Regions from separate parts of the Vibrio sp. genome, predicted to be linked through region 1. Evidence: riboswitches for the same ligand, from Rfam matches in the RefSeq annotation. Region 1 holds a riboswitch; the other holds the start of a gene.

The links. Region 1 has a riboswitch for lysine ahead of lysC (lysine-sensitive aspartokinase 3). Riboswitches for the same ligand answer to the same signal wherever they lie in the genome.
Region 2: it holds a riboswitch for lysine, as region 1 does, so the genes downstream of both, tet(35) (tetracycline efflux Na+/H+ antiporter family transporter Tet(35)) here and lysC (lysine-sensitive aspartokinase 3) in region 1, are expected to answer to the same signal.

Annotation. Positions count from the first base shown of each region.
Region 1 covers NZ_CFHWOM010000009.1:31,154-46,640, forward strand. The annotation lists gene lysC (lysine-sensitive aspartokinase 3) at 1-1,140, opposite strand, end outside; lysine riboswitch at 1,248-1,425, opposite strand; gene AC4MRV_RS08450 (pyridoxal-phosphate-dependent aminotransferase family protein) at 1,651-2,772, shown strand; gene AC4MRV_RS08455 (PglL family O-oligosaccharyltransferase) at 2,802-4,586, opposite strand; gene uvrA (excinuclease ABC subunit UvrA) at 4,655-7,477, opposite strand; gene galU (UTP--glucose-1-phosphate uridylyltransferase GalU) at 7,609-8,484, opposite strand; gene AC4MRV_RS08470 (LuxR C-terminal-related transcriptional regulator) at 8,601-9,245, opposite strand; gene AC4MRV_RS08475 (single-stranded DNA-binding protein) at 9,523-10,059, shown strand; gene csrD (RNase E specificity factor CsrD) at 10,229-12,226, shown strand; gene AC4MRV_RS08485 (MSHA biogenesis protein MshI) at 12,240-13,679, shown strand; gene AC4MRV_RS08490 (MSHA biogenesis protein MshJ) at 13,676-14,326, shown strand; gene AC4MRV_RS08495 (MSHA biogenesis protein MshK) at 14,319-14,642, shown strand; gene mshL (pilus (MSHA type) biogenesis protein MshL) at 14,658-15,487, shown strand, end outside.
Region 2 covers NZ_CFHWOM010000003.1:131,447-146,933, reverse strand. The annotation lists gene hisB (bifunctional histidinol-phosphatase/imidazoleglycerol-phosphate dehydratase HisB) at 1-440, opposite strand, end outside; gene hisC (histidinol-phosphate transaminase) at 499-1,539, opposite strand; gene hisD (histidinol dehydrogenase) at 1,551-2,846, opposite strand; gene hisG (ATP phosphoribosyltransferase) at 2,852-3,748, opposite strand; His leader region at 3,803-3,939, opposite strand; gene tet(35) (tetracycline efflux Na+/H+ antiporter family transporter Tet(35)) at 4,116-5,717, opposite strand; lysine riboswitch at 5,831-6,012, opposite strand; gene AC4MRV_RS04160 (H-NS family histone-like protein) at 6,583-7,002, shown strand; gene AC4MRV_RS04155 (inosine/guanosine kinase) at 7,089-8,393, opposite strand; gene AC4MRV_RS04150 (hypothetical protein) at 8,546-8,815, opposite strand; gene mnmA (tRNA 2-thiouridine(34) synthase MnmA) at 9,009-10,133, shown strand; gene hflD (high frequency lysogenization protein HflD) at 10,164-10,784, shown strand; gene purB (adenylosuccinate lyase) at 10,943-12,313, shown strand; gene AC4MRV_RS04130 (DUF3833 domain-containing protein) at 12,407-12,931, opposite strand; gene AC4MRV_RS04125 (chalcone isomerase family protein) at 12,931-13,491, opposite strand; gene AC4MRV_RS04120 (DUF2878 domain-containing protein) at 13,448-13,972, opposite strand; gene AC4MRV_RS04115 (class I SAM-dependent methyltransferase) at 13,974-15,218, opposite strand; gene AC4MRV_RS04110 (DUF1365 domain-containing protein) at 15,215-15,487, opposite strand, start outside.

The DNA.
Region 1 (15,487 bases):
GACGCTACATAGCTCTTCCAACTCAATACGGGCAGCTTCAGGTAGTTGAGGGGCTCCGCCTGAGGTATCGGTTTGATCCAATGTTAACGAAACGCTGATCTCTGAGGTGGTGATTAAATCCACCGAAACTTTGTGTTTGGCTAATATTTCAAACACTCGCGCTAAAAAGCCGTAAGCGTGGAACATTTTTGCGCTACGCAGAGTGACCATCGTCTGGTTACAGCGCAGGGCCAATGCACGAAATAGCGGAGAGCTTTCTACCTGATGGCGAATCCACGTCCCACCTTTTTCAGGCTCTTTGGATGAGCCGACAAAGACAGGAATATCGTGACGCAAGGCGGGTACTAAGGTCGAAGGGTGTAAGATCTTCGCACCAAAGTTTGCCATTTCTGATGCTTCGCTAAAGCTGATTTCTGGGATTGGAGATGCCTTTGGTGCGATGCGAGGGTCTGTGGTGTAGATTCCAGGGACATCAGTCCATATCTCTAGGCCAGATGCTTGTACCGCTTCTGCAATGAGGGCTGCACTATAGTCGCTACCACCGCGTCCTAGTGTAGTGGTATTGCCTTCGCCATCTGAACCAATAAAACCTTGGGTTACGACAACAAAATCTTGGCATAGGGGAAGCAGTTTCTCTTCAGCCAGTTGACGTATGTTCTCTAGTTCGGGTTCTGCTTTACCAAAGTTACTGTCAGTACGAAGCACATCGCGAATGTCAAAACGAGTTGCAGCAACTCCTCGTTCTTTCATTAGTTGAGTAAGAAGGTGGGTAGACATTAGTTCCCCACATGCGACTAGATGATCGGTGAGTTTACTGCTGGCTTGAATAGAAGCGGCTTCTGCAAGGCTAGTGACAGTATCGAGGATAGTGTATACCTCGGCTGCCGCTTGTGCGGAATCTTCAAGTTGGTCCAATACCGCATTATGGATTTCAGCGAGTTTGGTTAATATTTCACTACGCTGCACTTGATCTTGAACGCCATTGGCGAGTTCGACTAACAGGTTTGTGACACCTGAACATGCACTGCTAACAACTAATTTGGTATTTGGATTTGATTCGATAATGGCTGCACAGCGGCTCATAGCCTCAAAATTTGCAACACTGGTTCCACCAAACTTAGCAACATTGAAATTGCCCACGGCATTTCTCCCACGACTTCCTGAAAATAAAACTGGGTGTTAACCCAACATCCGATGTTTGCTTGAAGAGAGAATGAGCGAAAGAGAGGTATTCTAAATATATGACTAACCTCAGAAGCTCATCATCAGGCTGTGCTGATGACAGTTGATGGGACTCAACCCAAGTCAACCGACAAACCAAAACCACACTTCTGGTTTACCTCGGCACTACTCCCCCTCAGTGAGCTGTATTGGAATTGTGGTTCCACAACACACCTACCTGGGTAGTGCTCCTCTTCTGCAACAAGTTACGTTGCGTGGCATAAATATTCGCCACTTATCCAGCATTGAACGTTTTTATGTGACCAATGTCAATGGGAATTTGTAACTTTATGCTCTTTATAAATTAACAAACTTGTGACACTGGTTTGACCTCAATACTTTGGGCTAATTGCTGATACGTTTGAATTGGATTATGGTGAGTCAATAACCATCGATAGAACAATAAAATAGTTTGCAAAGGAGCTGCCAATGACGATTCAAAGTTTTATTCCCCCGCACCGTATCTTAATGGGCCCAGGCCCTTCAGATATCTCACCTCAAGTATTGCAGGCGTTGAGTCGTCCTACTGTTGGCCACTTAGACCCTCTGTTCATCAACATGATGGATGAGTTAAAACAATTACTTAAGTATGCTTTCCAAACAGAAAATGAATTTACCATCGCCGTTTCAGCTCCTGGTAGTGCAGGTATGGAAACCTGTTTTGTAAACTTGATAGAGCCGAGAGAAAAAGTGATTGTTTGCCGTAATGGTGTGTTTGGAGAACGCATGCGTGAGAACGTTGTGCGAGCGGGCGGTATCGCGGAAGTGGTGGACGATGAGTGGGGCGCACCAGTATCGATTGAAAAGGTTGAACAAGCGTTAAAAGCTAACCCTGACGCCAAAATTCTTGCCTTTGTTCACGCAGAAACATCGACAGGAGCATGCACTGATGCCGAAGCTTTAGGTAAATTAGCCAAGCAATATGGTGTACTTACAATTGTGGATGCAGTGACATCTTTGGGTGGTGTTCCGCTAAAGGTCGATGAGTGGCAGTTAGACGCGGTTTACTCGGGCAGTCAGAAGTGTTTGTCGTGTGTTCCAGGGCTTTCTCCTGTGACGTTCTCACAAGCTGCGATTGACAAGATTCAAGCGAGGACGACGCCAGTTCAGAGTTGGTTCCTGGATCAGAGTTTGGTTTTGGGTTACTGGAGTGGTGAAGGTAAACGCAGTTACCACCATACAGCCCCCGTTAATAGCTTGTATGCGTTGCATGAGTCTTTGCTTATTTTGAAAAATGAAGGACTCGAAAATGCCTGGAATCGTCATCGTGATATGCACGATAAGTTAAAAGCTGGATTGGAAAAGCTTGGTTTTGAGTTTGTTGTTCAAGAGAGCTCACGTTTACCTCAATTGAATGCGATTTATATCCCGGAGGGAGTGGATGATGGCAAGGTGCGTAGTCATTTGCTCGAAACGTACAATTTAGAAATTGGTGCTGGCTTAGGCGCGCTTGCTGGAAAAGCATGGCGCATCGGTTTGATGGGCTATGGTGCGAGAGCAGAAAATGTCGCACTTTGTCTAAGAGCGCTTGAAGAATCGATGAGTCAATAAAGAAAAGGCGACCTCGAGGTCGCCTTATTTTATTTTTCTTGGTTATCGGTTTTCCTAGTCAGAGCGTCAATATCGGGCGGAATGTATTGCACTTCACTAAAGTTCTTGTTAGGGAACAAGAACTGAGCTTCACTGCGAATTTGCTCTGCTTTTTCCTCATCACCAATCCCCTGATAAGCCAAGATTAGGTTGTTGTAGAAAGCGGGTCTAGGTTTATCTTTGATGATTTTTAGTGACCAATCTATGTATGGTTGAATAAACTCAGGGTCTTGTTTGTAAAGGCCTATATTGAGGTAAGTACTATAGATATCCCAGTCGTAGCGGTCTTGCCAGACTATAGGGTTGGTGACTTGGCTTAATATATCTGGGTCTTTTGGTGACGACTTCTCAAATTGAGTGAGAATATAGTTGGTGTGTAACGCGCTGGTCATATATACGCCAGTCAAAATAGGTACAACGAGACTGGAGACTCGTAGTCCTGTTTGAGAAAGAAAACTGAATGAAGCGCTACGGTAGGTATTGGCTCTTTGATCGATCCAATAAAGTAGAGTGATAAAGGTTATCCAGTGAATGGCTGAATGATAAAAAGGATATTCCAATTGTGAATGCAGCACGATTGGGACAAATAGGGCGAATAAAGCTAGCCGAGTTCCTTTCTTGCCATGATAAATCCGAGTTAATACCAAAAATGCGGCGAGAATGATTGCAATAACAGGAACCAAACCACCTTCAACGCCCCAATATAGCAGCTCATTGTGAGGGTGATCCATGGCTGGTAACCCTGCTGGGTAGCTTACATTTAGCTGGTGTTGGCGAGCCGTATAGACGATATATTCTGATTCAAATTGACCATAGCCATAACCAGTAAAAGGTTTCTCAATAAACATATCTAACACTTGGGGATAGATGAACTCGCGTGCTTGATCGCTACTTAGTTTATTCGTTATTTGTTGTTGGGCGTTTTCTGATGGGCTGAACACAAAAGTATGTGTTAGGCCTAGAATGACGCCAGTGATTAATGAGATTGACCAACCCCAAAAGCGTTTTGGGGTCGCAAACCTAAATAGGTATGGGAGTACGCCAACCATCACCAGAATGGCGCTGAGCCAACCAGTACGTGATGCAAGTACAATCATTAGGGGTAAGGTTAATGCGGGCATGATGTAAAGGAGCGCTACATCACTGATTTTGGTTTGGTATTTGATTGGTTGGCGTGGTAATAGGTAGCCCGAGATCGCTAATCCTGTCGCTAAAAAGGTCGCCATTACGTTGGGTTGCTGAAAAATCCCATAAGGGCGGTTGTTGACGGTGTTATAACCAAAAGGGTTTCCAGGGGCGAGATATAAATATTGTACCCAGCCAATAATCGCTTCAATTGCGACCGCAATGACAATAAACCACAATAGTCGCTGCTTTTGCTTATTACTAAAACGGAACTGTTGTAATACGACAAAAAGAATGTATCCCGCCCAAAGCCCAGTGAGTTTTCCGATTGAGAGGATCAAATCTGAGGTTGGATAGAGCACTGGTACCGTAAGTAAAAGGCAACTAATGAAAAAGCCAATAGTTAGTTTGTTGTATCTAAGCTTTCCTTCGGTGCCTACTTGATACAGACCAATCGCGATTGCAGCACTGAGTGCCAACCAAGTGGTTGGGTTAAAAGACAACGCTAAACCAGAGCCTCCAGGGTTAGGCATAAAAAAGTGCATAGCCACAATATAGATAAAACCAAACGCAACTAAAAACGGTTTGATCAGTGGCACTTTGGGCTTTTGCTGCGCTAACTTTGTCCCAGAAACATGTATGGTGGCCATAGGTTCAATATCCTAATAAAAACAGACCAGCGAAAAATGCGCTGGTCTGTTTACTTTACTATTAATTGCTATTTTAACATAGGCTTAAGGAACTTGGCGGTATGAGAACCTTCGACCAATGACACATCTTCTGGTGTACCTTGAGCTACTATTTCACCACCACCTTGACCGCCTTCTGGTCCCAAATCAACGATCCAGTCGGCAGTTTTAATAACATCTAAGTTATGTTCAATCACCACTACCGTATTGCCGTGATCGCGTAAACGGTGAAGAACCGCAAGAAGTTGCTGAATGTCGTGGAAATGTAAGCCTGTGGTTGGCTCATCCAAAATGTATAGCGTTTTACCTGTATCTCGTTTAGAAAGTTCTCTAGCTAACTTAACGCGTTGCGCTTCACCGCCAGACAGTGTCGTCGCAGCTTGACCTAAACGAATGTAGGACAAGCCCACATCCATGAGCGTTTGCAGTTTACGCGCGATGACAGGAACGGGATCAAAGAATTCGCGAGCATCTTCGACGGTCATTTCCAGCACTTCATCAATGGTTTTGCCCTTATAACGAACTTCGAGTGTTTCTCGGTTATAGCGTTTGCCTTTGCAGACATCACATGGAACGTAGACATCTGGTAGGAAGTGCATCTCTACCTTGATAACACCATCACCTTGACAGGCTTCACAGCGACCACCGCGAACGTTGAAGCTAAATCGTCCTGGTTTATAGCCGCGAGAACGTGATTCCTGTGTCCCTGCAAACAACTCACGAATAGGAGTAAAAATTCCTGTGTAGGTGGCCGGGTTTGAACGAGGTGTCCTGCCTATTGGGCTTTGATCGATGTCGATGACTTTATCAAAATGCTCTAGCCCTTTGATTTCTTTGTATGGTGCAGGCATTGCTGTGGTTGCACCATTTAATTGGGTGTGAGCGATTTTAAAGAAGGTATCGTTTATTAGGGTTGATTTGCCAGAGCCAGATACCCCAGTAATACAACTGAACAGACCAACAGGTAAATCTAGGGTGACGTCTTTTAGGTTGTTACCGGATGCGCCAATTAACTGAACAGTTTTCTTTGGATCGCGTTTGGTTCGTTCTTCAGGTACGGCAATCTTTTTCACACCGCTTAAATATTGCCCTGTTAAGGAGTTCGGGTTGGCTGTGATTTCGTCCATCGTCCCTTCGGCAACGACTGTACCACCATGCACACCAGCTCCGGGACCAATATCAATAACATGATCTGCCATACGGATAGCGTCTTCATCATGTTCAACGACAAGGACGGTATTACCTAAGTCACGTAGGTGTGTGAGAGTTTTGAGCAAGCGTTCGTTATCACGTTGATGTAACCCAATAGAAGGTTCATCAAGGACATACATAACCCCAACTAAGCCAGCTCCGATCTGGCTAGCAAGACGAATACGCTGCGCCTCACCACCTGATAAAGTTTCAGCACTGCGTGAAAGATTAAGGTAGTTGAGCCCTACATTGACTAAGAATTGCAGCCGGTCATTAATTTCCTTCATCACTTTTTCGGCGATTTGAGCTCGTTGTCCTTCTAATTGCAGTGAAGAGAAGAAATTGAGCGCATCAGCAATACTTAGCTCAACGATCTCTGGCAAGGTTGTGTCACCAATAAAGACATTGCGAGCTTCTAAGCGCAGTCGGCTGCCATCACAGCTTGAGCACGTTTTTGTTGAGATGTACTTGGCTAGATCTTCACGCACTGCGTTTGATTCTGTATCTCGATAACGGCGCTCTAAAGTATTTAAGATTCCTTCAAACGGATGACGTTTTACTCGTATATCACCGCGATCGTTAATGTATTTAAACTCTACTTCTGTTCTGCCAGAGCCAGTTAAAATAATCTCACGAGTTCTCTTCGGTAGCGACTTAAAGGGAGCATACAGGTCAAAGCCGTAATGCTCAGCCAAAGAGGAGAGCATTTGGAAGTAGTAATAATTCTTTTGATCCCAGCCACGAATAGTGCCTTCAGCCAAGCTCAATGAGTCATCTACAATGACACGGTCAGGATCGAAGTATTGTTGTACACCTAGACCATCACAGGTGTGACAAGCCCCTGCTGGATTGTTGAACGAGAATAAGCGAGGTTCCAGTTCCTGCATGCTATAGCCACAGTGAGAGCACGCAAAGTTGGCTGAGAAGACAATCTCACCTCCATCTCCATCCATGGGAGCAACGACAGCGATACCACCAGATAGCTCCAAACTTGTTTCAAAGGATTCTGCGAGGCGTTGTTGGAGATCACTGCGTACCTTGAAGCGATCAACCACTACTTCAATCGTATGTTTTTTATGTAACTCTAGAGTGGGTGGATCGGATAAGTCGCAGGTTTCCCCGTCGATGCGAGCGCGAATAAATCCTTGTGCAGCTAAGTTTTCTAGCGTTTTGACATGCTCACCTTTGCGCTCTTTAACGATCGGAGCGAGCAACATCATCTTTGAGCCTTCGGGCAATTCAAGTACTTTGTCCACCATTTGTGAGACAGTTTGCGCGGCAAGTGGAACCTGATGTTCAGGACATCGAGGTTCGCCAACTCGAGCGTAGAGTAACCTCAGGTAGTCATACACTTCGGTAATCGTGCCGACCGTTGAACGAGGGTTATGAGAGGTTGATTTCTGCTCGATAGATATTGCTGGAGAGAGGCCTTCAATGTGGTCAACATCTGGCTTTTCCATTAAAGAGAGAAACTGGCGGGCGTATGCAGAGAGTGATTCGACATAACGACGTTGACCTTCTGCGTACAAAGTATCAAAAGCTAATGAGGATTTTCCTGAGCCGGATAAGCCCGTAATGACAGTCAGCTTATCTCTAGGTATCGTTAGATTGATATTTTTCAGGTTGTGGGTGCGGGCACCGCGAACTTCTATCTGATCCATTCTCATCACTCAATGCAAAAATTAGTCAGCTAAGTATTACATAGTGTGAGAAATGTTCAAAGAAAATACTGGATAAAAAAACAGTAACAAAAAGGCGACTCACGGAGCCGCCTCTGACACAAATAAGACGATTATGCGTCTTCTTTCGTTGTTTTTTGTTTGCCTAGCTCAGACTTTTTTGAGTCCTTTAAGTATAGGTTTTCAAAACAGAAGTTAGTTGCTTCAATGTAGCCTTCAACGCTACCACAGTCGAAGCGTTTGCCTTTAAATTTATACGCTAAGACGCAGCCAGCTTGTGCTTGTTTGAGTAGTGCATCAGTAATTTGGATCTCTCCACCTTTGCCTGGTTCGGTATTCTCGATCAGCTCAAAGATATCTGGCGTTAGAATGTAGCGGCCAATGATTGCTAGATTACTTGGTGCGCTGCCTGGCTCTGGCTTTTCAACCATGTCGTCGACACGGTAAATGTCATCTTTGATCATCTCACCAGAAATAACACCGTATTTATGAGTTTCGTCTTCAGGCACTTCTTGCACTGCAACAATGGAACAGCGGAACTGTTTAAATAGTGTTACCATCTGCGCAAGAACGCCTTCTTGATCATTGACACAAAGGTCATCGGCCAGCACTACAGCGAATGGTTCGTCACCAACGAGTTCACGTCCGGTTAAGATCGCATGACCAAGACCTTTCATTTCGCGCTGACGTATGTAAGTGAAGTTAGCGCTCTCGATGATGTCACGAATATCGACTAACAGCTCTTCTTTATTTGTGCCACTGATTTGGTGCTCTAGCTCATAGTTTTTATCAAAGTGATCCATGATGGAGTGTTTACCACGGCCCGTCACTATGCACATACCGTCCATACCCGCTTGGATCGCTTCTTCGACGCCGTACTCAATCAGAGGCTTGTTAACCACTGGCATCATTTCTTTAGGCATGGATTTGGTTGCAGGTAGAAAGCGTGTTCCGTAGCCTGCTGCCGGGAAAAGGCACTTTTTGATCATCGTAAACCCTATATATTTTTCTTCATAATTTAACTGACGCGACAATAACATGCTTTCGATGAATAGATAATGAAGCTATCCACCGAAAGTTCAGAAATTGTACTGGAGTAGTAAAATTAAGACAACAAATGTTGTCTAGCCCAAGCTGCTGCTTGAACACGGTTTTTTACGCACAGCTTTTTGAAGATTTGGTATAGGTGGGATTTGACGGTGAACTCGCTAATAAATTGGTCGTCAGCAATTTGGCTATTAGAAGCGCCGGTCATCAGGCTACGTAAAATGTGAATTTCGCGAGTAGTGAGATCAACGGTAGCTGGTGCTGATTGCGTCTCAACCATATTGCGATAGTGGAACAGTAATTGAGCGGCTACTTTACGCGGCAACCAGTTTTCTCCATTGATGATTTCGCTACACCCTCGACTGATCACGTCAATGGAGTCGTTCTCGTAAAATAATCCTTTTAGGTGGCCAAAATTGAGAATTTCGTCTGTGGTTAATCGGCACTCTACATTAATGATGATGTTCTCAAATGTTTTGTTCGCCAGTGGTAATTGCCGAATTTGATTGTTTAGGCATGAGTAATCATGATGATCGATCATCAGAATTCGGTGTTTATTCCTTTGCAGTGCCAGCATTAAATCTTTAGGCTCGATATAGGGGATTTCGATACCTAGGCTTTGCTCAATTTTGTTTACTACAGGATGAGGGGCATTCTTGTTTTCACATAAAAAATGAATGGTTCTCATGTAACTATTTTTCATGGCAAATCCCTAACAGAGAAAAAGATAGCAGTAGCTTGGAGGAAATAGACAAGTAGCGCGAATCTAGGTTGAATGATTGCGTTTAGTTTCATACTGATGAGTAATTAACTTATCGCTCACCTAAAGTAATCTTTGATTTTTCTCGAAAATTTTAAGGGGGAGGATTTAGTGAACATCAATGACTAGACATTGTGTAGAGAGGCATTTGTCCCTTACGTAAAGCGTGTTATGCTATTGCGCTATTTCAACAACTCTCAACTTTTAGACGGAGCGAAACATGGCAAGCCGTGGAGTAAACAAAGTTATTTTAGTCGGTAATCTGGGTTCAGATCCGGAAGTTCGTTATATGCCGAGTGGCGGTGCTGTCGCAAACATTACCATCGCGACGTCTGAAACATGGCGAGATAAAGCGACTGGCGAGCAGCGTGAGAAAACAGAATGGCATCGTGTTGCTCTGTTTGGCAAGCTAGCGGAAGTTGCTGGTGAATATCTACGTAAAGGCTCTCAAGTATACGTTGAAGGGCAGCTACAAACGCGTAAATGGCAAGATCAAAGCGGTCAAGATCGTTACACGACAGAAGTTGTTGTACAAGGTTACAATGGCGTAATGCAGATGCTAGGTGGTCGCGCTCAAGGTGGTGCTCCAGGTCAAGGTATGGGTCAGCCTCAGCAGCAAGGTTGGGGTCAGCCTCAGCAACCTGCAGCTCAGCAGAGTCAACCTCAGCAGCAGTATTCTCAGCCTCAACAGCAACAACAAGCTCAGCCTCAGTATAATGAGCCGCCAATGGATTTTGACGACGACATCCCATTCTAAGAGCTCTGAAATGAAAAAAAGCCGCGATTTTCGCGGCTTTTTTATATAGTTAGAGTAATCAATTACCCCATAAGTACTAAGTAAACTTGTCTTTAGTTTATGCCTAGATTGCTGATGGGGACATCATATCTATTCAGTCAAGATGTACTAGAAAAGGAATTCTATTTCTATGAGGTATACCCCTACCTTAAAGCTCAGCACACGATTAGTCGCTTTTGTCACTATGATCGTGATTATAGCGATGTTTATCCTATTTCTAGGCGGTACACTTTCATTTAAACGCTTGGGACAGGAGTATTTAGACCATTCCCTTAAAGGGATTGTGAATGTCGTGGATAAGGAAATGGAAGATCCTGACGCTGCATATTCCTTACAACGCTGGATGCCTAAGATGCTTCAGGCTTCCAACATAGTTGAAATGGAACTCGCTTCCTCTTACGGGACTATCTATCGTTTCAAAGATACCTCGTCAAAGGTGGATCCTGCTCTGTTGTACCATGTTGAATACACCTTAGAGCGTAATGATGGTTATAAGCTGCGCTTCAAAGCAGTACCTCCCTACATAGGTTACGGCTATTCAATGCAAGCATTGTGGTCGATTACGCTGGCTGTCATCTTGATAATCTTTTGCTTAATGCAAGGCGTTAAATGGTTGAAAGAACAGCTGAGTGGTTCTGAGATGCTTGAAGAGCGAGGAAGAATGATTCTCGCTGGGCGAGTTGAAGAATACGCCAAAGGTGATGAAAAAGAGTGGCCATTTACTGCTAGTGAAGCTTTAGACCGCTTAATTGAAGAGTTACAAGATGCCAGACAAGAGAGGAGTCGCTTCGATACCTTTATCCGAACTCAAACCTTTCTTGACCAACTAACGGGAACAGCCAACCGGGTCTTGTTTGATAGTAAGTTAGAAGCAGCACTCTCAGAAAGTGGCTCACATGGTGGTGTGCTGCTCATCCGGATAGATGATTGGACTCAACTCAAAGAAGAGTATGGCAAGACCGTGGCAAATGACTTTTTGGTTGAAGTCGGTGATAGCCTAACCAACGTGATTCAACGCTATCCAGACGTAATACTCTCGCGTTACTACAGCTCTGACTTTGCGATCTTTGCACCAAGCCTATCGAGTAAAGAAGTCTCTAGTATAGCGACAAACTGCTTAAAGCAATTGGCTCGATTAACTCCTCCTGATGTCCTAGACCCTGAAAGTTGGGTTCACATTGGCGTGAGCATGTATCGAGAGGGTGAGAGCCAAGGAAGAATCATTGATGAATCTGAAACTGCGCTTAAAAGTGCTCAACTGCAGAGAGTCAATACTTGGAGTCGTTTCCAAAAGCATGTTAGCCAAGATGATGAAAGAGGTAGCGTTCGCTGGCGAACTTTGTTTGATCAAGTCGTTAAGCCAGATAAATTGCACGTTTTTTCTCAACCCTGCTTTCGATTGGACGAGCAACAAGAGCGCCATTTAGAGCATCAAGAGTTGTTTGCTCGTATTAATGATCCAGAAAAAGGGGTGATAAAAGCGTCTAGATTTAATTCGGCTATTGAATCAGTTGGTTACGAAATAATCTTAGATAAAGCAGTATTGCGAACAATCCTTCGTTATTTGAAAGTTTCCAAGGATTCAATGTGTTACTCTGTTAATCTGCATGTCGTTCCTTTTGCTGATAGAACCTATTTTAAGTGGTTTAGAGATGAGTTACTTCAGCTATCAAACGAGCAGCGAAAACGACTGATATTTGAGTTTGCAGAAGCGCGTTTAGTTAAGCACCTCGATTATATGCGTCCTGTTACTAAGATGATTTCTGGTCTAGGTTGTAAAGTAGCGGTGGGACAAGCGGGTCGCTCCATTGTTAGTACTCACTATTTAAAAGAGTTACCGATTAGCTACTTAAAATTGCACCGAAGCTTAGTGAAACAGATTGACCAAAGGCATGAAAATCAACTGTTTGTTCGTAGCTTGTTGGGGGCGTGCGCAGGGTTAGATACTCAAGTCATTGCCGTCGGCGTCGACAATAAGCAAGAACACAAAACAGTTTTGCAATTAGGATTGCAGGGTGTACAAGGGCGCTTTTTTGAGTCGGAGAAACAGATTATTCCTCAGAACAACTGTCATCATAAGATTGCAGGACATAAAAAAGTGCAAATTGGTCGCCGAAAACGCTGGTGAAAAACAACGATAAATGAACATACAATCAATACTGAGTAAATTCAGGCAAGACAAGCAGGTGAAACCTCAACTGACAATCGTGGTTCAACCTAGTGCTTTGTTTTTTTCTTCGGTGCAGAACGTTAGTTTACCTCCACAGGTCTCGTTTGACGGTGTATCGTGGCAAGACGCGTTAGTTAAAACCTTGAAGGAAACGGGCGTTTCTGGCATTTCCGCAGAGATTGTACTCCACTCAAATTTATATCAAACCTATCAAATAGATAAGCCAGCCATCCCAGATGAAGAGCTGGCTAGTGCGCTTCCGTTTCTGCTTAAAGACCTGATATCTGAGCGAGTGTCTGACATTATCGCCGATGCAATGCCTTTGCCTAACGGTAATAAGCTCCAGGTTTTCGTTGTTACACGCAGTTTAGTTGAAGAGCTTAATGAGGCTCTTAAACGGGTCAAAGTAAGCCTAGAGCGTGTTCTTGTTGAAGATGAAATTTGGGCCCATTCTGCAGGAGAGCTGACACAATTCTTACTGCTTCAACGCAGTAAGCAAGGGCAATTCAAAGTCAGTGCTTTTGTTGATGGTCAGTGCGCATTTCAGAGAACGATCCGCGGTGTTGTTGCCCCATTGACTGGTGTGGCAAGCAGTGCGTTGCAACTCGATGGTTTGGCGTTAGAACTGCAGCGATCTATTGACTATTTGTCTTCCCAATTACGCGGCACGTCATTGCATCAGATGCGTGTATGTTGCGATGAAGAAGATCAAAATGAAGTGGGTCAGGCTCTTTCTGAGCGACTAAGCGTCAGTGTTAGCCCTTTAAGTGATGCCAACGAAGAATCGGGAGCTCTGCTTGTTCACAGTGCTTCTAAGATCTCGTCGAGTTCAGTGAATTTGTTTCCTGAACAGCTCAAACCACGAAAAGAGTATTTTACGTTAACCAATGTTATGTTGGCTTGGGGCAGCGTTTTGGTCCTCTTAAGCCTTAGTTATACATTGCTTACTTATCAGCAGGCTGGTTTGAATAAAGAATTAGCGTTATTACGTTCGCAGCAGTCTGAATTCCGTCAGCAGGTAACAACGTTGAGTCAACGACTTACCAAGCACAAACCAACCCCAGCTAAGGTCGCTGCTGTTGCTCGATTGGAAGAAGAAATACGCTCAAAACGCCAATCTTTAGATGCGGTGAGTGAATATGATAACTCACAGCAAATTGGCTACTCAGGTGTAATGCGCTCACTTGCTAAGTTAGGGCGCAACGATATATCGCTGAGTTCGATTTCTATTAGTTCAGCTGGCCTTGACCTCAAAGGGCTGGCAAGAGAGCCACAGGTGATCCCAAATTGGATCAACCAATTTAAGAGTGAACTCGATTTGGTTGGGCGTACATTTGAAAAATTAACCATAGGTCGAAATGAGGAAGACATCATTACTTTCGAATTAAAAACGAAAGGAGAGCCAAAATGATGCAGCGATGGCAGGCTTGGAGTGATAAGTTTCAGCAGCTATCTTCTCGAGAGAAGTGGCTAATCAGCTTGTGTGGGATGGTTGCCATCGGACTGGGTTTATTAACCCTCCTAGTTGAACCTGCATATCTTGCAAAGAAACAGACAGAGCAACAGTTATCGACAACCAAGTTAGATAATCAGAGATTAGAAGCCGATATTTTATTAATGACGGCGAAGTTGAATAAAGACCCAGACCAGGAAATTAATTTACAATACAAAAGGTTAATTACTGAAAGTCAGCAGCTTTCAGAGCAGTTATCTAAGATAATAGAGAATCTTATTTCTCCTAGTGAGATGGCTAACCTACTAGAGGGTGTGCTCACCGAGTCTAGAAAACTAACCTTGGTTTCTCTTGAATCGAAGCGCGCAGAGCCAATCGTGAGTAATAACAGTGATGCCGAGTATTCTGGATACTATATCCACCCTGTTCGGATTGAGTTAACAGGGAGTTATTTTGATATCGTTCAATACCTTGAAGCTCTTGAGGCTATGCCGGTCAAATATTATTGGCGGAGCTTTTCTTATCGAGTAGAAAAGTACCCAAGTGCGCGTTTGATTCTAGAAGTGTATACACTTGGTACTAGAGAGGTCTTTATCGGTGGTTAGAGTATTGTCGTTGTTTCTGTTGATCGGTGCATCGAGTGGTTGGGCGTCTCAAGATCCTACGGCTCCGCTCAACTGGAAAAAAACAGAGCCTGAAAAAGTGGAAAAAGCGCGAGTGGTGTATCCACTGCCGACACTGCAAAGCATAGTTTGTCGTGAAAATGCTGAATGCAAAGCAATATTGAGTGGGAAAGTCGTAGATGTCGGGCAGCGGATCAATGGCTATCTCGTAAAGAAAATTGAATCGGAAAGGGTGGTGTTGTCTCGCGGAGGACGCCAATGGAAGCTAGAACTCTTTTCATTAGATATTAAACAGTAAGGTGTTAGGAAGTATATGCGTAAACTCGCTGTAGCCATCATGATTGCGTCATTAATGGGATGTTCGATGGGACATAGAGATCCTGTTGAGGCAAAAGCTGCATTGAATGAAGCTATTAACGAAGCCAATAGCCGCAGCCTGGAGCAGCTACCACCTTCTGTTGAAGCGGATCTGATGCCTGAATTGTCGGGGGATAACTCGACATCGATAGACACTGTTAAGCGTTTTCGCATTAAAGCTAACGGTGTTTCGGCCAAGGCGTTTTTTACCAGCTTGGTAAAAGGGACTGGGTTCAGCGCGGCAATACATCCGGATGTGACGGGTACCATTACTGTGAACTTAACCGATGTTGCTTTGGATGAAGTTCTGAATGTCGTGCGCGATATGTACGGCTACGACATCATTAAAACTGGCAAGGTTATCCAAGTCTACCCAGCAGGGCTCAGAACGGTGACAATTCCTGTCGATTACCTCCAGTTTAAGCGGGCAGGACGTTCGTTAACATCTATCTCGACCGGAACAATTTCCAATACTGATTCGGGCTCATCAAACAGTTCAGATAATTCAAGCTCTTCGAGCTCGAGTTCTTCCAGCTCAGCAAAAGGTGGTACTGAGATTGAAACCACTAGTGAGAGTGATTTTTGGCCGCAGCTCGAGTTGGCTGTCGCACAACTTATTGGTAACGGCAATGGGCAAAGCGTTGTCGTGACACCGCAGGCCAGTGTTATTACTGTGCGAGCATTCCCTGATGAAATCCGAGAGGTCCGCGAGTTCCTTGGTATTTCTCAGCAACGTATGCAGCGTCAAGTAATCCTAGAAGCGAAAATTCTTGAAGTCACCTTGAG
Region 2 (15,487 bases), on a different contig from region 1:
CCACGAATAGCCATGTTCTCAGCCAGTTGAAGGTCAGTTTGTCGATCGCCAATCACGACTGAGTTTTGGAAATCAACCTTGCCAGCTTGAAGGTACTCTTTCACCATACCCAGTTTAGGTTTACGGCAAGAGCAGTTATCTTCTTCGAAGTGAGGACAGATTAGAACATCATCAAACTTCACACCTTGAGATTCGAAGATCTCCATCATCATATCGTGTGGCGCATCGAAATCAGCTTGAGGGTAGCTGTCTGTGCCAAGACCATCTTGGTTGGTGACCATCACGAGTCGGTACCCTGCATCTTGGAGTGAAAGAAGGCTTGGGATAACAAACGGCTCTAGTTTTAATTTATCTAGGCGGTCAACTTGAAAATCTACCGGTGGCTCAACGATAAGTGTGCCGTCACGGTCGATAAATAGAATTTTTTGTTGCTTACTCACACGAACTTCCTTATTTCAATTTGGGTAGCTCTCGCAATCGGCAAGAGCCAAAAATCTGTTAGTTATAGTAATTTCTGATAAAGCCGAGTGTTTTTTCACACTCGTCACGGCTACCAACGCTAATACGAACACAATTCTCGATTGGAGAGTTACGCAAAATAATGCCGCTGTCCCATGCCGCTTTAAAGACTGCATCACCATCTGGGAATTTAACCAGCAGATAGTTACCCCACCCTTCAAAAACTTCCAGGCCTTGAATCATCGATAAACCAACCTGTAGATACGCTCGGTTTGCATTCAGGTCGAGCACTTGGAACTTAGCTCGGGCAAGACCAGCTTCAGAAAGTGCTTGAGTTGCGATGTCGGCAACAGGAATTGGCACAGGATAAGGAGCAATCACTTTCAGCAATACATTGATCAGCTCTTCGTTGGCAAGTGTAAAACCACAACGTAGACCGGCTAATGCAAATGCTTTAGACAGAGTGCGCAAAATGGCAAGATTCGGGTACTCGGCCAGAAGGTCCACCGTTGAAGCTTCAGGGCAGAAGTCGATATAGGCTTCATCCATCACCACTATTGCTTTGTCTTTGGTCATCTCAAGCAGAGAAACGATGTCTTCACGCTTAACCAAATTTCCAGTTGGGTTGTTAGGGCTACATACGAATACTAACTTAGTGCCTTCGAGGTTTTGTTTGATGCCTTCTAGGTCAAGTTGCCAATCCGCCGTAAGTGGAACCGTTTTACGCTCAACGCCAATAGTTTCAGCACTGATTGAGTACATGCCATAAGTCGGTGGACAGTATAGGATTGCATCTTCACCCGGCTCACAAAACGCACGAATAAGCAGTTCAATGCCTTCATCAGCACCGCGCGAGGTTAGTGTCTGCTCCGGTTTAACACCCGCATACGCGGCGTACGCTTCAATCAGTTCTTTTGGCTGACACTCGCTATAACGGTTTAAACGTGCAAAGTCGGTTTTGTATTCATTATCAAACGGAGATTCGTTAGCGTTAAGCCAAACGTCTCCGGTGCCGCCGATACGTCTTGCGGAAAGGTAAGGCGTTAATTTTTGGACTTGTTTACGTGCTAGCTTTTCCATCTCATTTATCCTTACGCTTTAGCAGCTAACTTCTCGACACGAATCGTTACTGCACGCTTGTGCGCATCTAAGCCTTCAGCTTCAGCCATAGTAACAACAGTTGGCGCGAGAATTTGTAGGCCTTCTGCACTCAGCTCTTGTACCGTCATACGCTTAGAAAAATCTGCCAAGCCTAAACTTGAGTAAGTACGTGTGTAACCATAAGTCGGAAGAACGTGGTTAGTACCAGACGCATAATCACCAGCAGATTCTGGTGACCAGTCACCCAAGAAAATTGAACCAGCATTGTCTAGCAATGGCAGAAGCTCACGTGGGTTCTTGGTTTGTACAATTAAGTGTTCTGGGCCGTAGTAGTTCGAAATAGACACAGCTTGAGTTAGCGACTCAGAGATAATAATTAGGCTTGATGCCAGTGCTTTTTCCGCAATATCAGCACGAGAGAGTTCTTTCAGTTGACGTTGAACCGCATCCGTCACTTGGTCTGCAATCACAGGTGATGGTGTCACAAGTACCACTTGCGAATCAGGACCATGTTCCGCTTGGCTTAAAAGATCTGCCGCAATAAAGTCTGCGTCAGCCGTTTCATCGGCCAATACTAAAACTTCCGACGGACCTGCAGGCATATCAATTGCAGCGCCACGGAAATCATTGCTCACTTGGCGTTTCGCTTCCGTCACATAGGCATTGCCTGGGCCGAAAATCTTATCGACTTTAGATACTGTCTCAGTCCCGTATGCCATTGCCGCAACCGCTTGGCCGCCACCGACATTGTAAACCTCATCGATACCACACAGGCGTGCTACGTATAAGATTTCATCCGCAATCGGCGGTGGAGAACAAAGCACTACTTTGCGACATCCTGCAATCTTTGCAGGTACACCTAGCATAAGAACCGTTGATGGAAGTGGAGCACTGCCACCAGGAATATACAAACCCACTTTTTGGATTGGGCGAGTAACCTGCTCGCAGACGACTCCGGGTTGAGTTTCGACTTTAATTGGCTGAGGCTTTTGCGCTTTGTGGAACTTAGCAATATTTGAATAAGCTTGATCCAGAGCCTGCTTCATATTGTCAGATAAGCGAGCACATGCATCTGTCACCTCTTGTTCAGATACGCGAATAGATTCTGGCTTAACTCGATCAAACTTTTCTGTTAATTCAAGTAGTGCTGAGTCACCTTCATTACGAACTTTTGCAATCACCTCAGCAACTGCCGCAGTGATATTGGCACCTTCCGCAATTGCAGGACGCTCTAGAATAGAATCTTGCTGAGATTCGCTCAGCGACTGCCAAACAACCGTTCTCATCTCTATTACCCCATCATCTTTTCAATTGGCAACACCAGAATTGAGCTTGCACCAAGTTCCTTTAGCTGCTCCATCGTTTCCCAAAACAGATTTTCGGTACTTACTAGATGTACGGCTACTTTTTCTTTATCAGTAGATAGAGGTAAAACTGTTGGATCCTCAGCTCCAGGAAGTAGCGCTTTAATTTGCTCAAGCTTACTTACTGGCGCATGTAGCATGATGTATTTAGACTCTTTCGCTTGCTGTACGCCTTGCATACGAGTCAGCAGTTTCTCAATAAGTGCCTCTTTGTCCGCATCAAACTCACCCGTGCGCTGGATTAGGGTTGCTTTAGATTTGAAAATGATTTCTGCTTCTTTTAGACCATTCGCTTCTAGCGTTGCGCCTGTTGAAACAAGGTCAGCAATCGCATCAGCAAGGCCTGCGCGAGGAGCAACCTCTACCGAACCAGTCAACATACAAGTAGAGAAAGGAACGCCTTGTTCGTCCATGTAAGCTTTTAGAAGTTGAGGGTAAGTGGTAGCGATGCGCTTACCAGCAAGATCTTGAGGGCCGTTGTACTCTTCGTCTTTATCGATAGCGATGGAAAGTCGGCAGCCACCAAAGTCTAAACGACGTAACGGGACAAACTCGTTTGGCTCGCCTAGTGCTTTACGATCTAAGCGAACTTCTTCTAATTCATTTTCGCCAATAAAGCCAAGGTCAACCACGCCATCCATAATTAAACCTGGGATGTCATCATCTCGAACCAGTAATAGGTCAATTGGCATATTTAGTGAGTGAACCACTAAGCGCTCACCCATGATGTTGAATTTAACGCCGCACTTTTTAAGAAGCTCTTGGCACTCTTTACTTAGGCGACCTTTTTTTTGAATTGCGATTCTTAGGCGTTGTGTCTGCATTGCTTTATCCCTGTGCAAATTTTTGAAATTTATAAACTTTTTAAGATTGCTAATACTGAAAAACCCTCGGAAGAGTGTGTCTCCCGAGGGTTCTAAATCTTGTTGTTTGCGATTTTAGACTCCGGGAGTATCCTGTCTCCCGGGTATGCGTGCATCTCCCGAAAGACTAGACTGGGTGATGATGGTGATGAATGTTCATGACTAAATTACGCATACTTAATAAGCTCTTATTGTTCGCTTTGTTGATATCCACACTAACTAAGGTGTAAACATTTTTCAACCATTTATTTAAACTTTTTTCAATTTGTATATGACAAATAAAAAGGGAGCCGAAGCTCCCTTTAGAAATGAATGTACGAACAATCAGTTAAGCGTTTTGACAGCTCGCCATTTTTGACTTGGATAACACCGAAAGCAGCACACAAACTGCAATAAACGCAACCGAAGACACAGCCAACGAGATACCTACTGAAGCCGTCATACCTAGAGTAACAAAACCGATGCACGATACTGCAGCAACCGACAACGCGTATGGCAACTGAGTCGCGACGTGGTCAATGTGGTTACAGCGCGCACCCGTTGAAGACAAGATAGTTGTATCTGATATTGGTGAACAGTGATCACCAAATACTGAACCAGCCAAAACTGCACTTAACATTGGCAACATTAGTGCAAGATCAGTGGCGCCTGCCATATCGCCCGCGATTGGTAGCATGATACCGAATGTACCCCATGATGTTCCCGTCGAGAACGCCATCAAACCAGATAGTAAGAATAAGATAACAGGTAACCAATGTGGATTGATGTTACCTTGAGCTAAAGTAGACAGGTACTTACCAGTGTTCATATCACCGATGACTGAACCGATAGTCCAAGCAAAGACTAGGATAAGGATCGCGCCGAACATTGATTTAGCACCGATCCAAAGCGTACGAGCTATCTCAGTACCCGCAATGCCTTGCTTAATTACTGTGAACAACGCAACCGCCAGACCAACTAGGCCACCATATATCAGTGAAGTACCAACATCTGTATTCTCAAATGCTCCTAATAGATTGAACTCAATCCCATCAGAAGCAAGTGCCTGACCACCTGTGTACATCATTGAAGCAACAGTCGCGATAATCAAGAATACGATTGGTAGGATTAGGTCAGAGACTTTACCACCTTCACTTTCTCTAATATCTAGCTCTTCATTTAGCTCATGTGCTTCTTCTGTGTCGTTTTCTTTATCTTTATCGAAGCCACGACCTTGAGATGCTGCGATTTCGTGCTCGCGCATTTTGCCGATATCAAGACCAAACCAAGCAACTGCAAATACCATTAGCAATGCGAAGATTGCGTAGAAATTCATAGGTACTAGACGTAGGTAAGCACCCAACGCTGAATATTCTGTAATACCGTGGGAAACAAGAATGCCACCTATGATTGTCATGATGTATGCACCCCAGCTAGACGCTGGCATGACCACACACATAGGTGCCGCTGTAGAATCTAGAATATACGCAAGCTTAGCGCGAGATACGTAGAAGCGGTCCGTTACCGGGCGAGAAATCGCACCTACTGCTAGGCTGTTAAAGTAGTCATCAACGAAGATGAACACACCAAGAAAAGCAGCAAGCAGCTTAGAACCACGTTTGCTTTTAACTCGAGTTTGAGCCCATTCAGCAAATGCTCGCGTACCACCAGAAAGAGTTAACAATGCTGTCATCATACCTAACAGCAGTAGGAAACCAACAATACTCATGTTCCAAGTATTGATGCCACCATCTTCGATGAACACACTTGAAACTGTGGACCCAACATAACCTAACGCGCTACCAAATGAGTAGTCATTCAATAGAATCGCGCCTAGAACAATACCGACACCTAACGAAACAAGTACACGACGTGTAACAATAGCAAGACTCAATGCCACCAAAGGAGGCAAAAGAGATAAAGGAGATGATGCAAAATCAATTAAATTCATGATCTTCAAAAACCAGTAATAAATGGTTAGAGATCTACTGCAGACTAATTGAAGGAATTCATTTCCAAACAATTGAGCAAAAATAAGCGATAGGCAAGCGAATGCTTCCCCAGCCCTACAGTAGCGCTCCATAGTTTTACAAATTATAGACTATGGCAGTGTTACCCCTTTCGAGTGTAACCCCAGCAAGTTTCTTTGATGAGAAGACTCACTTCGGCAGAATAACCTTTCTTACTTGTTCATTGGCATCACCCCAACAAGCTTTACTTATTTATTCCGCGCCTCTACCGCACCTTATGAAACTTTAAACTATTGAAAAGTCATTTTAACAATAATTTAACCATAAAAGTGCATTAGGTTCCGCTCATTGTACTTAAGTAGCACATCATTTCAATACATCACTCCAGTTTTATTGTTAAAAATATTCTTAACCCCAAAGGATTAACTTTCCAACTATTATGCATAGACATCCTATGCATAACTGGTATCCAGGAATTGAATTTGCCTACCAACAACGATACAACGTCGATATAAGTGAAACATTTTAAACCATACTAAATAACCAAATTCCAATTAATTGACATGCGACTAAAAGTTGACGGCAACACGTAGACGTTACAAAGACTGCTTACAATATATGAAACCGAATACTTAAATATAAGTTTAATAATTAACTAAATGGTCTAATTTACATCATTAAAAACATAGCTTGGTCACGAAATGTAGAGATAGAAAAAACAAATTCCCATAAATGAATTATATTTGTCAGGATTTAACTAAATTTACATTCACTATATTGTAATATCCGTTTTTCAGGATTATTATCTCTCATATTAGGCACTCCTTATAAAAGTGAGATTAAAATATGTCGGAACTAACAAAAACACTATTAAACATTCGTAGCTTGCGCGCTTTCTCTCGTGAATTAACACTTGAGCAACTAGAAGAAGCGTTGGACAAATTAACTATCGTTGTCGAAGAGCGTAAAGAATCAGAAGAAGCAGAACGTGCAGCTGCAGCAGAGCAAGAAGCAAAACTATCAGCTATCGCTGAACAAATCGCTAAAGATGGTATTGATGTTGAAGCTCTTATCTCTGCTCTAGCAGGTGAGACAAAAGGCAAGGCTAAAGCAAAATCTAAACGTGCTCCTCGTCCAGCTAAATACGAATATGTTGACGCAAATGGCGAAACGAAGACTTGGACTGGTCAAGGTCGTACTCCTTCAGCAATCCAAGAGCAATTAGATGCTGGTAAAGTTCTAGAAGACTTCCTTATTGAGAAATAATGAACCTTCTTTGTAAAAAGCGCCTAAACGGCGCTTTTTATTTATGTACTAAATAAAAAACCTCACATTAGTGAGGTTTTTTATTGTTATCTTTCCCAGTATGCTTCTTCTAAGCTATCTTCTCGCTCTGGTAACCCTCTCGACAATCTAGGAGAGTGTTGAACTAAAACTTCATAACTAGCTCGGTTGGAGTATTTACATACCTGAGAAAAAGATGAGTACGTCAAATACGCGTGAGCGTGTTTGCTAGAATTGGGAACGTTCTCTTTATGATATTTATTTGCAGCCATATCATGTAATAACGCAGATAAAGCCGCGTCACCTGCACCGTTCGTGTTCTTAATTTTTTCAGGTCCACCCATATAAGGTGAAATATGTGAGTAAACTTTAATAGGATTCTCACAGTTATCTTTTACTGCAGGGCGACTAAACTCGTAACGGTTAAATTCCGCGATACTGCCTGGAAGTAATGGCAAAGACGTTTCACGCTTCGCTGCCTCTTCCGTGTAACCCGCCATAAACAAGCCAACAGGACCCGCTGTACACAATACTAAATCAACCCATTCCAAAGCTTTATCTGAAGCCGCTAGTGGATCGGATTCACCAGTTAACGCTTCTGCTTCATCTTCATTCATTGCGACTACTGAGACGTGGTCACGTAAAAACTCTTGCCAGAATTTCGGGTCATCCTGAATAACAAACTTTGTACCCAGAGTTAATACAACAGGAACGTTATACTTTTTGGCATACTCTATCGCTCTCATTGTAGCTTCAGGCATTGGATCACCCTCTTTACAACGAACTAAATAAGCCGTTAGTACTAACGCTGAAGCGTTTTTAAAAATCTTCTCTGGGATGCTATCTGGACGAAGTTGGTTCATCTGGCCTTCGCTAATTGCAAAAGTTCGTTCACCATCTTCTGTAATTAATGCAAAACAACGTCCAATCGCACCTTCAACACCCTGAAGGTAATTGAGATCCATGCGGCTAGATGTATTACATAGATAACGATAACCATAACTACCGATCTTAATATCTTGGCTCATTACACCCAATAATGTCGAGCGATCATCCGCCAACACAGAGTAGTTATGCAACGTATTACCGATCGTGCCACCCGCGTATTCGTTGGTGATTAACTCATTCTGCTTAAGCTCAATATATAAAGCTTCTGCGGTTGCGTCATCGATAACTAATGAGTGTCCCTTACTCAATTTGTACTTTTCGATTAATTCCGAGCCCACCTTCGCTTCAATATCAACCAAAGTCTGGTCAATACCAATAATATGTGTGCGAGACATTTTTTTGCTTTCTTGCGCTTGACTCACTAAAGGATCACGAGCATGGACTGGGAAATAGTGTTTCGATTTACGTTGACCAGGAAATTTCATAGCTATATTTCTACGGTATAGGTTCGAGTAAGGGATGAAAGGATGCCGGATTCTACCGCGCACATTTAGACGCGGCAACAATCGCAATTATAGCAAACGTTTGCAATGAAAATTAATTTTCACGCTGTTGGATACGTAATAAATAAGAGGACTTATTCCCCTTCCATGAAACTTAAATCCGGCAGGCGCTCTAAATTTTCTGTGTAACGTTTAAGATTAAACTCGCCTTCATTTTTCATCACATCAAAAATCTCGATCGACATAGCGCAAGCCATCATCGCCACAGCATCCTCACGAGGCGTACCAGTCATCATTAATCTCATAAGAGTTTCTTTCACTTTGATTGGATTGCCGTCCTCCAATTGGTTCTCGATCACTTCGATCAAATGTGACTCTTCAAAGATTTGGTTTTCTTCACTCATTTGTTACTTCCACAGGGCTTGAATTTCGGCAACTATGCCACATATAGACACTCGATAGTAAAAAAAGCGCAGATATAGTGAGTGATAGAGCAAAAAACGTTCTGTTTTGAAGTGTGAGGCCGATCTCGGATCTGTCACCCTGAAAGGCTTTCTGATAGAATCTGCGTCCAGTTAAATTAAGTGGTGTTTAGTAATGTCTGACAACAGCCAAAAGAAAGTCATCGTCGGTATGTCCGGCGGCGTTGATTCATCTGTTTCTGCGTATCTGCTTCAACAGCAAGGTTACCAAGTAGAAGGCCTGTTCATGAAGAACTGGGAGGAAGATGACAATGAGGAATATTGCACAGCAGCGGAAGACTTAGCCGACGCTCAAGCAGTGTGTGACAAGTTAGGCATTCACCTACACACCATCAACTTCGCTGCAGAGTACTGGGACAACGTATTTGAATATTTCCTAGCGGAATACAAAGCTGGCCGTACTCCAAACCCAGATATTCTTTGTAATAAAGAAATCAAATTCAAAGCATTTTTGGAATTTGCAGATGAAGTTCTTGATGCTGATTTTATCGCAATGGGTCATTACGTCCGCCGCACATTCCCAACTGCGGAAGAACAAGCAGCAGGCGAAAAACCGCAAATGCTACGCGGTTTAGATAACAATAAAGATCAAAGTTACTTCCTATACACACTAAGTAGCGACCAAGTTTCCCGTAGCCTATTCCCTGTGGGTGAGCTTGAGAAACCTGAAGTACGACGTATCGCAGAAGAACAAGACCTGATCACAGCGAAGAAGAAAGACTCCACCGGTATTTGCTTTATCGGAGAGCGCAAGTTCACTGAATTCCTAGGCAAATACCTACCAGCGCAACCAGGTAACATCGAAACACCTGAAGGTAAAGTTATTGGCAAGCACCAAGGCTTGATGTACCACACTCTAGGTCAACGCAAAGGCCTTCATATCGGTGGTCAAAAAGGCGGCGGCGGTAACGAAGATCCATGGTTTGTTGGCGACAAAGATCTAAAACGCAACGTTCTGATTGCAGTACAAGGCAAAGACCACCCTCTTCTCAAATCAGAGGGCCTGATTGCATCTCAACTGCATTGGGTTGATCGCACACCAATTACTGATGTTTTGAAGTGCACAGTAAAAACACGTTACCGTCAAACCGATATTCCTTGTACAATTCTCCCTATCGATGATGAGAACATCAAAGTCATTTTTGACGAGCCACAAATTGCTGTGACTCCTGGCCAATCAGCCGTGTTCTATCAAGGAGAAGTGTGCCTTGGTGGTGGTATCATCGAGAAACGCATTTAATTAACGCTATTTATTTTGGAGTATCACTACGTGGCTAACGCATTATATGACCGCACAATCGCATTCGCTGGTATTTGCCAAGCAGTTGCTTTGGTTCAACAAGTAGCGAAAAACGGTCACTGCGACAACGACGCGTTCGAGACTTCCCTAAAAGCGATCATGAATACCAACCCGAATAATACTGTCAGTGTTTTTGGTCGAGAATCAGACCTTAAACTCGGGTTGGAATGCTTGGTAAAAGGCATTGATAGCACACCCACAGGAAGTGAAATCACGCGCTACATCATTAGTTTGATGGCATTAGAACGTAAGCTAAGCGGCCGCAATGATGCAATGGCGCAATTAGGTGACCGTATCCAAATGCTCGAACGACAACTCGATCATTTCGAGCTGCTAGACGATCAAATGATCAGCAACCTTGCGAGTGTGTACTTGGACGTAGTTAGCCCAATAGGCCCTCGCATCCAGGTCACTGGCACGCCAACAGTTTTACAGCAGACAGGAAATCAACATAAAGTAAGGGCACTATTACTTTCAGGTATCCGCTGTGCTGTACTGTGGAAACAAGTTGGTGGTAAGCGTCGGCATCTAATCTTTGGACGTAAGAAGATGGTCGAACAAGCACAAATTCTACTCGCTAGAATGTCCTAATTAATACAAGCTCGCACATGGATGCGAGCTTGTTTTTTTATATTGTCTTATACCAACACAACCCTCACGCAAACGTTTGCGCAATATTCGTGACAAATGCGTCAGATACTGGTATAAAGCTCTCAAAATTTCGAAACTCAATTTTTCAGGAGAACATCATGGAACTGTCAGCATTGACTGCTGTTTCACCAGTAGACGGTCGTTACGGAAGTAAAACTATTGCACTTCGCAGCATCTTTAGTGAGTTTGGCCTACTAAAGTACCGCTCTATCGTTGAAATTCGTTGGTTACAGAAGCTTGCAGCTACAGATGCAATCACAGAAGTTCCTGCATTCAGTGCAGAAGCGAACAAGTTTCTAGATGAACTAGCGGAAAACTTCTCAGAAGAAGACGCTGCACGCATCAAAGAAATCGAGCGTACAACGAACCACGACGTTAAGGCAGTAGAATACTTCCTGAAAGAAAAAGTGGCTGGCGTACCTGAGCTAGATGCAGTTAACGAGTTCATCCACTTCGCTTGTACTTCAGAAGACATCAACAACACTTCCCACGCTCTGATGCTTAAAGAAGCTCGTGATGAAGTGATTCTTCCTGAAATCAAAAACATCATCGATGCTATCAAAGCACTTGCTGTTGAATACCGCGACATCCCTCTTCTATCTCGTACACACGGTCAGCCGGCTTCTCCATCAACAATGGGTAAAGAGATGGCAAACGTTGCGTACCGTATGGAGCGTCAATACAAGCAAATCGCTAGCGTTGAAATTCTAGGTAAAATCAACGGCGCAGTAGGTAACTACAACGCACACCTATCGGCTTACCCAGAGCTAGATTGGCACAAATTCTCTGAAGAGTTCATCACTGAGTCTCTAGGTGTAACTTGGAACCCATACACAACTCAAATCGAGCCACACGATTACATCGCTGAGCTATTCGATGCAGTTGCACGTTTCAACACTATCCTAATCGACTTCGACCGTGACGTTTGGGGCTACATCGCCCTAGGTCACTTCAAGCAAAAAACAATTGCTGGTGAGATCGGTTCTTCGACAATGCCGCACAAAGTTAACCCAATCGACTTTGAAAACTCTGAAGGCAACCTAGGCCTAGCTAACGCAGTATTCGGCCACCTAGCGCAAAAACTACCTGTTTCTCGTTGGCAGCGTGACCTAACGGACTCTACCGTTCTACGTAACCTAGGTGTTGGTGTTGGCTATGCAATCATCGCTTACACGTCTACGCTAAAAGGTATTAGCAAGCTAGAAGTAAACCGTGAAGCGCTACTAGCTGAACTAGACCAAAACTGGGAAGTACTAGCAGAGCCTGTACAAACAGTAATGCGTCGTTACGGTATCGAGAAGCCATACGAGAAGCTAAAAGAGCTAACTCGTGGTAAGCGTGTTGACGGTGAAGCAATGCGTAACTTTATCGACGGTCTTGAGCTTCCAGAGCACGAGAAAGCACGCCTTAAAGAAATGACGCCAGCGAACTACATCGGTCAAGCAATCGAACTTACTGACAAGCTGTAACATCGCCAACGCATTAAACATTAAAGAGAGGGTTGACGCTAGAACGTCAACCCTCTTTCTTTTTCCGGGTGTGCTTGGAAGGTGAAAGATGTGTTACTGCTTTTCAAAGAAGAGCGTAATCCGCCCAACCTCTACGCCAAACTTCTTAATCTTCGTTAGGTTAAACACATGATTTTCGTCCTGACGATATAGCCAGTCGTCGAAGCTAACAACAACCGATGACCCATCCAACTTTAATTCGAAGTCATATTGCCATTGGAGAGCGTTTCCGACTTCTTGCCCTCGAGCCTTGCCGATAATATCTCCTGCTTCTCCTTCGTAAAATCCATTACCATCATGCGTTATCACCCACACTCTTTGGTCTATTTCGCCATCATCGAACACAAAATCTTCCACTAAAGTCAGAGTATCGCCTTCAACCGTACCGACAATTTCCACAGTGAAGCGTCGCGTTTGCTGGTCGGTATAATCTTGAACCATTCCCCAAGCCCTAGTCTGTCCGTTGAAAAAGTCAAAAAGCTCGAATTGAGGCTCAACCTTTTGATAACTCTCTATGTCAGCAGAGCAACCCATCATGAGTGTAACCAGAGTAGCAATTATGACTTTCAGCAATCTCATTACTTATTCATTCCTATTAGTTGTGAACGGAGTTCAGGGTATGTTGTGTTCGGCGAAAGCCAGATAGCCAAAAATGCGTCATTAAGTACCTCATCATTCACTAAACCAATTAGCTCTGGTATGCTTGATGGGCTTGGTTGGTAGTAAAACTTTCCGTTCGTACCGTCTGTTACGTAGGTTAAATTTTGGCCTTGCTCTATATCAGGGAAGATTGGAGCGAGCTCTCTAATCCATTCCATCGTAATTCCTTCTTCATAGCCCATCTCATGCCACTGTTCTAACGTAGCCTCTATCAATTGTTTCTGAGAAATGTCGCGTTGGTAATCAATAGATAAGGCCAGAGGATGAGGTGATATGTCCTGTTGCAATCTGTAAGTTCCATCTGGAGCCAGTAGTCGGGACTGATACACATCAAATATAAAAACGGATAGTTGGGCTTGGCCTACGGAAGGCCAACCACTCCATTCAGTGTGGTCAAGCGCAGAAGATGCCATCGCGGATGAAGAGATTAGAACACTACAAATGAGCCCCCTTTTGATTCTTTTGAATACCTCGGACATAACTGTACACCTTGAGAACAATATTTATTATCACAACCCACTGTAGAAAAAGAATCGCGAGTGTCGTGGGTAATCCCATTGTGAATTCAACAGCGCCTAGCTTCATCCCTGCAAGGTAGCTCAACGCTCCTGAAATTCCACTAACTACAGATACGATCCAGACGGGATAACGGTTCAAAAAAGGAACAAGATAAAATGCATACCAAAGGAAAATGGCCCACAACCCTGTAAGCCATAGAGGAAAAGAGTCTCTGTCAAACTGAAACAGGCCTGTTAGAAAGTTGGTGTAATCTACAACGATGCCAACCGCTAGCAAAATCAACCAACGCTCAAGCTTGAAGTCCTCGTATTTGGAGCTTAAAAACAGAGTCGCCAATACTAGACTTAACGTTAACCACTGCCACTCATGTTGGCCGATAATGGCTAAAAACCAAATCACTTGAAACCAAGTAGAATAGATAATTAACCGTTGAGTACTCATATTAGGGCCTTTCAAATGTCATATGCACTGTACTGATACTCTTCGCCTTAAAGCCTCCCTCGCAATAGCAAAAGTAATAATTCCACATTCGAATGAACGTATCATCAAACCCCAGCTCTCTTACGCGGCACTCAGCAGCGTTAAAGCGCGAATACCAATGATTAAGCGTCTTGGCGTAATCGCCACCAATGTCGAACAAATCACGTAAAACTAGGTCACTACGTTTTGTCGCAGCTTGAGTTAACGCAGTTACTGACGGCAAGAAGCCTCCAGGGAAAATGTACTTTTGAATGAAATCAACATTGTCACTGTAGTAGTCGTAACGTTGATCGGCGATAGTAATTGCCTGTATGGCCATCAAGCCTTTAGGTTTTAACAGCGATTGACACTTTTGAATGTAAGAGTTCAAGAACTGCTTACCCACTGCTTCAATCATTTCTATAGAAACAAGTTTGTCGTACTGCCCATCTAGCTTACGATAATCTTCTTTAAGCAGAGTCACTTTTTCCTGCAGGCCACGCTTTTGAATCTGCTCCTCGGCGTAACAGTACTGTTCTTCAGAAATCGTGGTTGTCGTTACATGACAGCCGTAATTCTCTGCCATGTAAATCGCCATCGCTCCCCAACCCGTACCAATTTCAATCACCCTATCGGATGCTTTCAATTTGAGCTGTTGACATAAACGCTCCATCTTATTGATCTGAGCTTGCTCTAAAGAGTCTGTTGGGCTTGTAAAGATCGCAGAGGAGTAGAGCATCTTGTCATCAAGAAAGGTCTGGTAAAGATCGTTACTCAAATCGTAATGGGCATGTATATTCTTTTGTGAGTTAGCAATCGTATTGCGGTTTAGCCAGTGAGCCACCTTGTAAGAGATTTTCGATAAGAGGCTGGTTCTGTTCTCTAAAGAATCCAACGCCGACAAGTTGAGCGCCATTAACTCCATGAGGGTAGTAAGATCAGGACTGTCCCACCATGCTTCCATGTAGGCTTCTCCGGCTGCAATGCTTCCCCCCGTTAGCAAGCGAGCATAGAAAGCAGGATTCTTCACTTCAATTAACGCTTGAGGTTCGTCATTGCGGGGACTTCCGAAAACTGTTCGTTGGTGAGGTTGTGCGTCATCATAGGACTCCACGACCGTTAAGCACCCAACATTAATTTTATATAAACAATTGAATGCAATGGTACGTGCCGTTTTTTGTCCAGTCGTCAATTGCCCTGGAAACGGTATAACTTGAGAGTTAATCATGTTCGATGCTCCTCGACTTCTTTTCTCTTATGCTGAGTGCTGTTGCTAACCTGGTATTTAGGGTGAGAATAAAAAGGCGCCCCTTTAAACCAAAGTTTTAATGCGTGCCAATAAATTCCTGTCACTACTTTTACTGCCATAATCGGAGTAACGATCAGTTGCTTTAATAAACTCTTAGAAGATAGCGGATGCTTTTTCATCGTTAACGTCGCATCAAATTCCTTACGCTCTCGATGACAATCAAGATGAACAAACAACCTTGTATCTAA